One region of the Shewanella sp. OMA3-2 genome, then DNA from elsewhere that is predicted to be linked to it. Evidence: predicted binding sites of a transcription regulator. Region 1 holds the regulator's gene; each other region holds the start of a gene.
What was found. The regulator sigma-54, encoded in region 1, starts transcription at its own class of promoters, with help from an activator protein. The targets are predictions, from matches to a motif close to GTTGGCACGNNNNTNGNNT.

Region 1 (3,184 bases):
AGGTAATGGTAAGTTATCAACACAATAGTAGCCTAGGTCTTCTAGTACTCTTAGTGCGACAGATTTACCCGAGCCTGAACGACCGGATACAATAACTAATTTCATGTTGTGATGACCTGGTAAAGTTCGGTTGCGTTACTCGCTTTACGTAACTGTTTAAGGATATGTTTATCTGACAATTTTTCTGCCATTAAGGATAAAGTACTCAGATGCTGTTGGCATTGATCAGCGGGTACTAAAAGTGCAAATAAGAGATCCACAGGTTGTTTGTCTATAGCATCAAATGAAATAGCCTCTTCGCACTTTACAAAAACGGCGATAGGGCGCTCGATGGTCGTGAGTCGTCCATGCGGAATTGCAATGCCAGAGCCGATTCCTGTGCTACCCATTTTTTCTCTAGCCACTAGGCTTTCAAAAATCTCTTGTGAGGAGAGGGATGGGTACTGGGCAGCGACTAAATCGCTGATAAGTTCCAGTACCTTTTTCTTACTGCCCGGTGTGGCACAGGAGGTGCATTCCGGCTGCAGGATGGTACTAAGTTCCATCATTAATGTTTAGTTAATTTCTCTTTATGTTTAATGACCTGACGATCGAGCTTGTCAATCAGGGCGTCTATGGCGTGATACATGTCAGCATGTTCAGCAGTGGCAAATACTTCAGTGCCATTTAGGCTGACTTTTGCTTCAGCTTTCTGTAACTGCTTTTCGACATTCAATACTACTTGGACATTATTGATCTGATCGAAATGTCGTTCAAGTTTTGTAAACTTATTTGTAACATATTCTCTCAGTGATTCAGTAATTTCAATATGGTGACCCGCTAAGGTGATGTGCATATTTATCCTCCAATTGCCTAGGTAGATTATAAGCTCTTACGTTGGTTTGAGGGAGGGATCATCATCGCTTCGCGATATTTTGCGATAGTGCGACGTGCAACATTAATCCCTTGTTCAGCCAGAAGATCAGCCATTTTACTGTCACTTAATGGCTTTTTCTGGTTTTCAGCTGCAACCAGCTTTTTAATAAAGGCTCTAATTGCTGTCGATGAGCACTCTCCGCCATCGTCGGTGCTTACATGGCTAGAAAAAAAATACTTAAGTTCGAATAGTCCGCGTGGTGTATGCATATACTTTTGTGTGGTGACACGCGAGATAGTTGATTCATGCATTTCGACAGCTTCAGCTATGTCATTCAACACCATAGGTTTCATGGCTTCTGCGCCGTATTCAAAAAAACCTTGCTGAAATTGCACAATACAATTTGATACTTTAAGCAAGGTATCGCTACGGCTTTCTAAGCTTTTGATGAACCATTTGGCTTCTTGTAAGTGGCCTCGAATAAATTGAGTGTCTGTTGAGCTTTTGCTGCTTTTTGCCATGGCAGCATATTGTTGATTGATGCCTATTTTTGGCATGTTGTCAGGGTTCAACTCAACTACCCAACGGCCATTCTTTTTGGTTACTGACACATCTGGGATAACATATTCATCATCTGGTGGAGTGATCATGGTGCCAGGACGTGGATTTAAAGATTGTATTAATTCAATTGCTTCGCGCAGCTCATCTTCTTTTAGCTTTGTTTTACGCATTAAGGTGCGAAAATCACGCCCAGCAATCAAATCTAAATAATCTTTGATTAACATTCTGGCATTATCAATATGTGGTGTGTTTGGTGCAAACTGAACAAGTTGAATCAACAAGCATTCACTTAAGCTGCGTGAGGCAACACCAAGTGGATCAAAATGTTGTATGCGCTTTAGCACAGCTTCTACTTCGTCTAGTTCGACAGAGTCATCGCCCATGGCCTCTAAAATGTCTTCGGTACTTTGGGTGAGATAGCCAGTGTCATCAATAGCATCAATAATCGCAGTTGCGATAGCTAAGTCTGTTTCAGAAAAGGGAGTCAGATTTTTTTGCCATTCTAGATGTTCATACAAGCCTTCAGATGTTTCACCCTGGAAAGGCATGTCATCATTTGGCATGCTGCCTGACCCCGAACCTGGGCTTGCCATTGGGGAGGCGCTGTACACTTCATCCCAAGTGGTATCCATTGGCAGATCGTCAGACATTTGCTCTTTAGTCATTGACTCTGCGGTATCGATATTTGAAGTGTCTTTTTCGACAACAGGGACACTGACTTCGTTGAAGTCAGTGTCTGACAGGTCTTTTGAGTTTTCATTTTTATCGCTAAGTACTGAAAATTCATCTTCCATTTCAAGCAAAGGGTTGGAATCTAATGCTTGTTGAATTTCTTGCTGTAACTCCAAAGACGATAACTGCAACAAACGAATCGCTTGTTGCAGTTGTGGGGTCATAGTGAGGTGCTGACCCATTTTAAGTTGGAGTGAAGCTTTCATTACTGCTGATCCCTAGAATAATTCGGCGTCTCACTGGTTAAAGTGAGTGAGAGTCGCAAATTTTTTAACAAATGCTCTGACTTTAGTTACATATGAGCGATTAACTCTATCATCAGATAGCTCAGCCACCAGAATACAATGTTAAGCAAGTGTTTCAGAGCCTCTTTAGATTCACTATAGCTTGAATTGTTCCCCTAAGTATACAGCCCGAACTTGTTGATTGTTTAGTACTTCAGTAGGAGTTCCTTCGGCAATTAAATTACCCTGACTAACGATATATGCACGCTCGCACACATCAAGTGTTTCACGGACGTTATGGTCGGTAATTAATACCCCTAGACCACGGTGTTTGAGTTGCAGAATAATTTTTTTAATATCAATCACTGAAATAGGGTCAACACCAGCAAAGGGCTCATCTAATAGTATAAATTTAGGGTTGGCTGCTAAAGCGCGGGCAATTTCTACCCGTCGTCTTTCGCCGCCAGATAGTGACATACCTAAACTATCGCGAATATGGGTGATATGAAATTCTTCTAAAAGATGTTCAAGTTCCTGGATCCGCTCGTCTGGAGTCATCGATTTACGGGTTTGCAAGACAGCCATAATATTATCGTGCACGGTGAGTTTTCTAAAAATACTGGCTTCTTGGGGTAAGTAGCCAATACCTTTTCGCGCCCGTAAATGCATTGGATCAGCGGTTAAGTCATCGTCATCGATTAAAATGCGGCCATGGTCACTTTTGACTAAGCCAACAACCATATAAAACGTCGTGGTTTTACCTGCGCCATTGGGACCTAGTAGCCCAACAATCTGGCCAGTTTTTACGGTT
Region 2 (3,184 bases), 2.0 Mb from region 1:
GACACTGATACAAATAAAAAAACATCCTCAACAAAAAACAAATAAAAACAATAAGAACATGATATATAAATAAATTAAAATTAATAATTGATTTTGTACTACAGTAAAACCCAATAATACCTACATAACTGTAGGATAAGGCTTACAAGACATCGAGCAATTAAAACTTAGCGATTAATTTTGATAACACTCTTTTTAACATTTGTCCGTACATTACCCAATCTCCAAGTAAGCTATATAAAGGGTAAGTAAAAGTTGCGGGACGATTCTGCTCAAATAAAAAGTGTCCCAGCCAAGCAAAACCATATCCAATCACCGGCAACCAAACTAACTGCCACCACTGTTGATTAATAAAAGTATTGATTAGCAAAACGACAATAATGGTACTGCCAAGATAATGTAGTCGCCTGCATACTAAGTCTTGATGCTGAGTGAGATAAAATGGGTAAAACTCTTTAAATGTTTTATATTGTTTACTCATCATCGCTTACCATGCATTTTTCATAAAATAAAATTTCGCCTTCAACTAGGCCAATCTTAACACTGGCTATACTTTTAAAACCTTGAAGACTAAGCACCTTATTATGAACTGGGTTATTAACAAATACGCCAATACCATCTAACTGAGGTTGTTCATCACACCAACTCAACACTGCTTGAATTAACTTACTGCCATTACCTTTGCGCTGTTCATTCGGCGTTAACGCTATAAACTGCAATATGCCGCATTTATCCGAGGGTAAGTGTGTTAATAAGCAGGTTTCTTTTTCCATTAACCCCTGGGTAGACTTCCAACCGGTGCCTAACACCATTTTTAAACGCCAATGCCAATAACGTGATTGACCTATTGGAATTTGTTGGGTAACTACACAAGCTACCCCAATTAATCGCTCACCATCAAACCAGCCAATTAAAGGCTGCTCTTGCTGCCAAAGCTCACTTAACTCTTCACGAATGGCTGCACGTAACTTTTGTTCATACATACTGCGATCTTGATTGCCAAATACCTCTAAAAAAAATGGGTCATCGTGATAAGCGTTATAAATAATAGAGGCGGCTATACGTAAATCTTCAGCGGTTAAATACACAGCTTTACATTGTTCCAAGGTTTGGTTATCCATTATTATTGTTCCTTGATCATTTTATGCTCAACATTAACTTAGCAAGTTAATAGGACCGAAACAATCACCTATCAATATCAATTAACATCTATTGATAACAGTGAGTAGGTTGCACACCTCGGTTTGCATTTAACAGCAACAACAGCAATACTGATTGCAATCAAAAAAGCTAAAGTGAATAACAGCAAAGGGGCCCAAATGGATACCACCACAACAGATTTGAACCATTTATTTATGCAACTAGGTTTAGCTTATGAAGAACATGAAGTGACTGCATTTATTGCTAGTCATCAAATAGACAAACACACGCTATTGGTTGACGCGCCATTTTGGACGACTGCTCAAAAAACATTTTTGCAAGAAGCATTAAATGAAGACGCCCAATGGTCAGAAGTGATAGACCAATTGGACGTTATGCTAAGATCGACCAATGCTAGTTAGCCATGAGCGACTAGACTGAATAACGATTAAATTTGTTTGTAGGCTGTATCGCCCCAGCCTACTAACTCACTATTTTTAAATACAATGGGTGTGCATTCGTCCTTGGTTGTTTTACCATCACCTTTCGCCCACTGGGTACGATAAAATAATACTTTAACCTGCTCTTTATCTGCCTGGTTCACAAATGCCTCACTAAAGTCTGAGGTGCCCATAATCACTTGCACTTGATCTAAGGTCATTCCTAACGACAGCTTTGTTAAGCTATCGCGGTTTTTTTCTTGCTGCACTTCCCAGTAATCGTGGCTTTTTCCAGATTCATGATCACCCACGTTGAATACACAGCCACTTAAGCCTAAAGATATTGCGGTAATGATTGCTGCGCCCATTAATTTTGATTTCATGTTATTTCCTTTTTGTTAGAATAAATGGCTATTGAGTAAGTTAACCCTTACAGTTCAATTAACATTTCTTAATGCTATTTTTATGCCAACACATATAACATTGATTTAATTAAAATTAATGAAAAATCGACACTGAAATAGTATTTCTCACTATTAAAAATTAGGGGTTTTCACCACTTATGAGTCCAATTGAACATGTTATCGCGGCTGCTAAAGCCATCGCCATCAATGGACATACACCCAATGTTGCCTTAATTAAAGGCCGTGTGGGTAAAGTGCCGATGCCATTAATTATTCAAGGGCTTCAACAATTTAAAGCAATACCTAAATCTGAATGGCAAGCTATTGCGGAATTTGTGCCAAATGAAGTATCAGAAAATGAGTCACAAAATAGCCTCAGCTTGACCGAAATGGCTGAACAACAGAACAAAATGCAGCAACAACTTGATCAATTAATGTCGCGTATTACGCAACTTGAGCAAGCACTTAATAAACAGCAGCTTAATCAACAATTGGCACAACAAGCTGAACAACATCCAGCACAAAAGGCACCATAATGTTTGTGATTGAATTACGCTTTGAACCTTTTGCTGATACCACGATCTCTAGTGCCGAAAAAGCGATTAATCACTACTTAGAAGCACTGCGTGCCAATGGCCAAATATTGGGCAGAGAATTTGCAGTCGCGTTTAATGATGGTGATTTTAAAGTACGTTTGATGCTGCCAGAAAAAACCAGCTTAGCAAAACGTCATAATAGTCCCTGGGTCAAATCTGCAATAAATGGCTTAACTGACGCTAAGCTACTTGCCCCAAGGGAGAAGTTTATTGGCCAGGACATTAATTCAGAAGTCAGTAACACTGACCCCGCAAGCTGGCAGCTGCTGTACACTAGTTATGTGCATATGTGTTCACCATTAAGAAGCGGTGATAATTTACTGCCAATCCCGCTTTATCAGATCCCCGCGACCTTCAATGGCGATCATAAGCGCATCATAAAATGGCAAAGCGAATGGCAAGCATGTGATGAATTACAAATGGCAGCCGCAACCAAAGCAGAATTTGCTGCACTTGAAGAAATAAGCACAGTAAGCAGCGACATGTTCAGGCGAGGTAGTGATCTATGCGCCAGAATAGAGTATCTGACTGAAATTCCAACTTATTACTATTTGTATCGAGTCGGAGGAGAAAGTTTAATCGCAGAGCAAAGCCGAACTTGCCC
Region 3 (3,184 bases), 570 kb from region 1:
CTTGTGTGATGGATAAACTTCAGCAACCTTATAAGGTTGTATTTCTCCCATGGGGTCGTGCACAGCTAGAAGTAAAACAAGGAAAGTACGATGGTTTCTTTTCAGCCTCGCAAAATAGCGCAAGAGACCGCTATGCTGTTTTATCAAATACTTTTATTGCGCAGCAATGGAACTTTTACTTACTCAAGCACACTTCTATACCTTTAAATAAAGACGCCATAAAATCAAATGCACAATTTGGTGGTCGTAAGCACTCTAACACCACGTTCTGGCTACAAAAAAATAATTATAACGTTATCCACCAAGCAAGCTCTCTCGATGAATTAATTCATTTACTGGAAAAAAATCGTATAGGTGCAATCTTAGAAAGCGATTTATTTTTTGAAGCTGCTGCCAAACGAGTAAACATTCCATTAAGTGACTTTTCTGTGGTGCCCAATCTAGATAGATCGTTAGGAGTTTATTTTGGCAAAATATTTTTGAAGCAATATCCCGCTTTTTTAGATAAATTTAATCAACATACTGAAAGCTGTAGATTTACTTCAGAGCAAGCTAACTAAACGATATAGCCAAATAGCTTCAATTAACTGAGGGCATAAAAAAGCCAGCATGCAAGCTGGCTTTCTCGATTTAATGTGACACTAATGTTGATAACTTATTGACTCTGATTTATGAATCAGCGATACGCAGTTCGTCAACCACTTTATCTACATCGTCAGCATTTTTCGCAATTGCGACAACTAAATCACGTTCAGCATCACTTGTGACCGTACCTTTTAATGTCACAACACCAGATTTAACATCAACATCAATTTTAGAGCCCGCTACATCGTCAGAAAACAGCAAACGAGTTTTAACAATCATAGCAACCTTAGCATCAGTTAGATCATCACCTAAATCGCTATCGTTACTATCATCTTGTTGCTTCAAAACAGTCAATTGATTATCAATACTTTTTACGCCGTCCAAGCTTTTAACCAGCTCACCCGCTAATGACTTATCAATACTGCTATCAACTTTACCCGTTAAGGTAACCTTACCGGCATGCACATCGGTATTGATGTCAAACGAGTTAAGGTTGGTATTGAGCAATAATGTGGTTTCAACTTTACCATCAATCCATGCGTCTTTAGCGTCATCCTGCCAATCTTGTGCTGCATTTGCAGAAAAAGCCATTGCACCAAGCATCGTACTTACTACTAAAGATAATGTTGTCTTATTCATAAAGATATCCTCCATTGTTTATCTCAACATAAGTAATGCGCAAACCGTGCCAACAAACATAAGTTACTGTTATAATTTATTTTTATGTTTAATTTGCTATTTTTACATGTATGTAAGTCTGATTTTTTTGGACATTTTTACCGACAACAGGTAATTTTTTCATCTTAGTGATAACTCATATTCAAATAACAATGCGATCACTCAATTAGCGGCACCTTTACGACTCACATACAGACTGTTCATGCTATCACACCCCATTTGCAGCCACGCACAGCCTTCAGCTAATTGTTGAGCGACCTTCTTATTTGTCGCCTGGCGAGCGGCCCACTTAAGTTGATGTAAAGCCTGTTGCTCTATATCTAGTAATAACCCTATCGCTGTCCATAGTTTGTCTTGCTGTATCATTTTACCTGCCTGAGCATAGCCATCAGTAAAGGAAAATAAACTAATTGGTTGGACATCATTTGAGGCTATCCCGTCTTGCTTAGCCTGTTGAAATAACGGCACTAGATGCTGCAGCATCGATCTTCTCGTTTCTGCCATATCCATAAAAATACGCTTAATATTATAGTCATCTGCATCCGCAACGGTTTGCGTGTAAAACAGCTGCCCTGCTTGACACAAATTAATGGCATCGCTAATTACTCCTAGGTCAATTTGCTTGCTTGATAAATGGTTGATATGTGAATATTGCAATGTCATTTCTCCTATCATTAAATAACTAATAGCTATCCTGTAATATTTATAGTCATAATGAATAAACTATTATTGTTTACCCTATGATTAACTCATGCATAATTCGTACACAAAACAAAAAATACAATAAGACATTAATAAATAAGGAATTAATAACAAACACCCCCAAATGTAAACAGTATGTTAAGAAATAATTACCGATTGTTATTGTCAAATTTACAAAGTGGCCATTAATGAAATGACCACGAAAAAGGAGTAACACTGACATGGCTAGTCCTACCTTGTTTTACCATTTGCTCCACCCTCAAACAGCAACACTGCTTCTAAAAGCACCTAGTTGTGGACGTTTTAATAAAATAGCGAGTATTACGGAGCTCCCCTGGCTAACACAGCTTGAAGCGAGTAATGCGGATGTGGCAATTATTGAAGTATCTCAATTAGGCCAAGCTGATTATGACTGCCTTACAGATAACGCCTTAATGTCTGATATAGAATTTATCTTCTTAAGTGAGGGAAAACCCAACCCTCACCTTGATAAATTAATGTCAAAGGGCGCGGGCTATCACTTTAGACAGCCATACAATATGGAACTGATTGATGACACCCTGAATGATTTTGCTCAAGACTTATTGTTAGAGTCAACTAAGCGCCAACAGGTATTATCAAGTGAACTCGATCAATACGGATTATTAGTTGGATCATCCCGTGCAATGCATAAGCTGTATCGCACGGTTCGTAAAGTCGCGGTGACTGAAAGTAATGTGTTAATTGTTGGCGAAAGTGGTGCAGGTAAAGAATTAGTAGCCAACACGATTCATCTTGCAAGTAACAGAGCAAACGAGCCTTTTATTGCAATTAACTGTGGTGCACTCAGTCCAGAATTAGTTGACAGTGAGCTATTTGGTCACGTTAAAGGGGCTTTTACGGGGGCACACCGTGATCATCGCGGGGTATTTGATCAAGCAGAAGGCGGGACATTATTTCTAGATGAAATTACTGAGATGCCTATTGATCATCAAGTGAAATTATTAAGGGTATTGGAAAATAGTGAATATCGCCCTATTGGTAGCACCAGCCTAAAAAAAGCCAATGTGCGTATTGTCGCCGCGACCAATCGTGATCCAGCAAGCGCTATTGAACAAGGTCTTTTTCGTGAGGATTTATACTTCAGACTTGCTCATTTCCCTATTCGCGTTCCACCGCTACGTGACAGAGGTGATGATATTAGCGGGTTGGCAAAACACTTTTTAGCTTATCGAAATGT
Region 4 (3,184 bases), 1.7 Mb from region 1:
TCGCCACTCAACACATTGGTAAATGTACCGATGAAGATATTGCTGTGATTACTGATTTTTGGAAAAGTAAGCCAGTAAAAGATGTAGAAGCGACAACCTTATATGATATTTGGTGGGGTTAATTGCTAAGCCAAGCATTATTGCAAGAGGCGGTCGACAGTGTTCGGCCGCTTTTAGGTAAAGGTAAAGTAGCCGATTACATACCTGCATTAGCCAATGTTGATAACACTAAGCTTGCTATTGCGGTAACCACAGTCGATGGTCAAACAATTGGAGCAGGGGATTATCTAGAGCCCTTTTCCATCCAATCTATTTCCAAAGTGTTTAGCCTTACCCTCGCGCTTAATCTTTATCGTGAAGATGAAATATGGAGTCGAGTAGGTAAAGAGCCCTCAGGACATTCATTTAACTCGTTAGTCCAAGTGGAGTTAGAGCGGGGTAAACCGCGTAACCCATTCATAAATGCTGGCGCGTTAGTCATTGCTGACTTGTTACAAACTCGAAGCGGCGCACCAAAACATCAAATGCTAGAAGTGGTGCGTAAACTGAGCATGAATCCCTCAATTAGTTACGACAAAGTCGTCGCTGATTCAGAATTTGCCTTTAGTGCCCGTAATGCGGCAATTGCTTACTTAATGAAATCGTTTGGTAATTTTGACGGGGTCGTTGAAAACGTACTTAAAAACTACTTCCATTACTGCGCCTTAAGAATGAATTGTGCTGACTTATCTAAGTCGATGCTTTACTTAGCTAATCGTGGTAAAACCTTGTCAGGTGAGCAATGGATAACACCTATTCAGACAAGACAGCTCAATGCCCTGTTAGCCACCTCGGGTTTATACGACGGTGCGGGAGAGTTTGCTTATAGAGTCGGTATGCCGGGAAAAAGTGGCGTTGGCGGAGGCATTATTGCCGTGATCCCTGGAGATATGTCTGTATGTGTCTGGTCGCCAGAGTTGGATGTAAATGGCAACTCTTTAGCCGGTACCGCGATGTTAGAGCATCTTTGTCAAAAATTAGGTCGTTCGATCTTCTAAGTTAATTGCCGTTTTAATAAATGATAATGAATTTAACTAACTTTTAGTTTATTTTACTAAGTTAGTTTGGTTGTGTCGGCTAATCATATTTGTGTTTTCATGTAATGCATTGAAATTAAATTGTTTATTTTTGTTGGCATATTACCTGCTTATCATTGGTAATATACAAATAATTGTTAGTAATTGACTGTTTATTGTTAGTCAATTGTAATCCCATACTTAAAAAGGATTTATTAAATGACTCAAGATAATCAAACAACTAAGACCATTTTTACAGGCCAAAAGCTACTGACAGGGATGATATTCTCGGGACTGATTTTTACTGCCGGAGCCTATACTCCAGCAATGGCTAAAATGTCTTTAAACGATCAAAACTGCAACGTCACCTTACACTATGATGTCACCGTTGAGCCTAAATCCGTTAAGGTTAGCGAAAAGGGGCTAGAAAAATATCGTGTTGAGGTAGGGCAGTTATACGTTGAAGGTAAAGCGGTAGCATTAACGCCAGCACAGCAAAAAACATTAACTCAATACTCTGATGAAGTTTCTCGTCAGGTGCCTGAGGTAGTAGAGCTTGTCGGTGAGGTTGTTACCTTGGCGACCCAGGCGGTGACAATGGCGCTGACTCCATTACTCGGAGATGCAGCAGGTAGCCAAATTAATAAATTGATGAATGGCATTGAGCAGCGTGTTGATGCTATGGCTTTTCAACAGGGTGATAAGTATTTTATTGGCTCAACAGAGTCATCGTTAGAGCAAACCTTTAATGATGAATTTGAGCAAGAAATGGAAAATATTGTTTCAAACTCAATTGGTAGCTTAATGATGAGCATGGGAAGTCAGATAATGTCTTCTGAGGGTGGAACATTTGAACAGAAAATGAATGCCTTTGCCGCTAAAATGGACAATGTGGGTAAAGATATTGAGCTACAAATGGAGTCACAATCTAAGGCTTTAGAGGGGCGAGCTGACAAAGTGTGTGGCGATTTTGAAAAGTTAATGGTACTTGAGAATCAACTTAGAAAAGATATTCCACAATTAGCACCTTACAAGTTAGCGAGTTTAGAAGTGCAATCTTCATCTAAATAAGCTTATTTATTCCCTGACCCATAATACTGTAAGCAACTCAAGCGTGTTAACTTGAGGTTTGACCATGTAAGTCATTGGTTTACCGGTCTAATGTTCATCTCCTGACTTTCCCCTGCTTGTGCTTACCTTGCAGGGGCTTTTTATATTAGTGCTCCTCCTCAATGTTAACAGCCTTAGTTGAACCCTCAGTTTGTTCTGATAAAAAAATTCTCAATTATAAATATAGAGCAATGATATAGTTTTTTGTTATACTCATAAAAATTATAAGAAAAATACACTCTATTTAAATTTTTGTTAGTTTTTCGGATAATTGGCGTAACCTTACAACTTATTCGTGGTTAATTAGCGTTTAATAATGCGATTTAATCCACTGTTTTTCATTGATATGACATTCGTGGAAGATAAAGTGAGTAAAGAAATTGCCGAAAATCGTTTTCAATGTCGTAACAGCTTAAGGCGACTTTCATGTTAGAACTGTTAGAACCAATTGCCATTTTTACCCATGTTGCTCGCGCAGGCAGTTTTAGTGCTGCCGCAAGACGCCTTGGAATATCTAAATCTAAAGTTAGCACTCAAGTTGCTGATTTAGAACATAAACTAGGTGTTCAGCTTATTCAGCGAACCACGCGTAGTTTAAGTTTAACTGAAGCGGGTAATTTACTTTATTTACAAGGTGAAGAGTTGCTTCGCGACGCTGAACAAGCGGTTTCTAGTGTGCATAATTTGAATGATGCCACACGTGGTGTACTTAAAGTGGGTATTTCACAGTCTTTCGGAACAATGCATCTTATTCCTGCCTTACCAGCATTTATGGCTAAACACCCTGAGTTAGAGTTACAGGTAAGTTTGTTGGACCATAAAGTTGATGTCGTTAGCGAAGGTTTAGATTTGTTACTGACCATGTCAGAGCAACTACCTTTAGGCATGGTAGCGCGCCCATTAATGAAGTGTCAGTTTTTATTAGCGGCATCACCAGAGTATGTTGCTAAACACGGTAATATATCGCGCCCAGAACAGCTTGTTGAACATAATTGCCTTGTGTATCAAGGTGAGTGGCA

Region 2: a site for sigma-54 is predicted at 2,035-2,053, ahead of L0B17_RS08885 (DUF3192 domain-containing protein). Genes of this name have one in related genera too.
Region 3: a site for sigma-54 is predicted at 1,260-1,278, ahead of L0B17_RS02365 (BON domain-containing protein). Genes of this name have one in related genera too.
Region 4: a site for sigma-54 is predicted at 1,170-1,188, ahead of L0B17_RS07145 (YggN family protein). Genes of this name have one in related genera too.

The regions. Positions count from the first base shown of each region.
Region 1 covers NZ_CP090974.1:4,040,600-4,043,783, reverse strand. The annotation lists partial or broken gene rapZ (RNase adapter RapZ) at 1-105, opposite strand, end outside; gene ptsN (PTS IIA-like nitrogen regulatory protein PtsN) at 102-545, opposite strand; gene hpf (ribosome hibernation-promoting factor, HPF/YfiA family) at 548-835, opposite strand; gene L0B17_RS17830 (RNA polymerase factor sigma-54) at 862-2,355, opposite strand; gene lptB (LPS export ABC transporter ATP-binding protein) at 2,530-3,184, opposite strand, start outside.
Region 2 covers NZ_CP090974.1:2,002,185-2,005,368, reverse strand. The annotation lists gene L0B17_RS08900 (DUF962 domain-containing protein) at 161-481, opposite strand; gene L0B17_RS08895 (GNAT family N-acetyltransferase) at 474-1,121, opposite strand; gene L0B17_RS08890 (DUF2789 domain-containing protein) at 1,320-1,562, shown strand; gene L0B17_RS08885 (DUF3192 domain-containing protein) at 1,589-1,963, opposite strand; gene L0B17_RS08880 (hypothetical protein) at 2,143-2,520, shown strand; gene L0B17_RS08875 (Zn-ribbon-containing protein) at 2,520-3,184, shown strand, end outside.
Region 3 covers NZ_CP090974.1:515,707-518,890, reverse strand. The annotation lists gene L0B17_RS02370 (substrate-binding periplasmic protein) at 1-560, shown strand, start outside; gene L0B17_RS02365 (BON domain-containing protein) at 670-1,224, opposite strand; gene L0B17_RS02360 (hypothetical protein) at 1,426-1,926, opposite strand; gene L0B17_RS02355 (sigma-54 interaction domain-containing protein) at 2,187-3,184, shown strand, end outside.
Region 4 covers NZ_CP090974.1:1,609,261-1,612,444, forward strand. The annotation lists gene L0B17_RS07135 (50S ribosome-binding protein YggL) at 1-122, shown strand, start outside; gene glsB (glutaminase B) at 123-1,037, shown strand; gene L0B17_RS07145 (YggN family protein) at 1,275-2,126, shown strand; gene L0B17_RS07150 (LysR family transcriptional regulator) at 2,592-3,184, shown strand, end outside.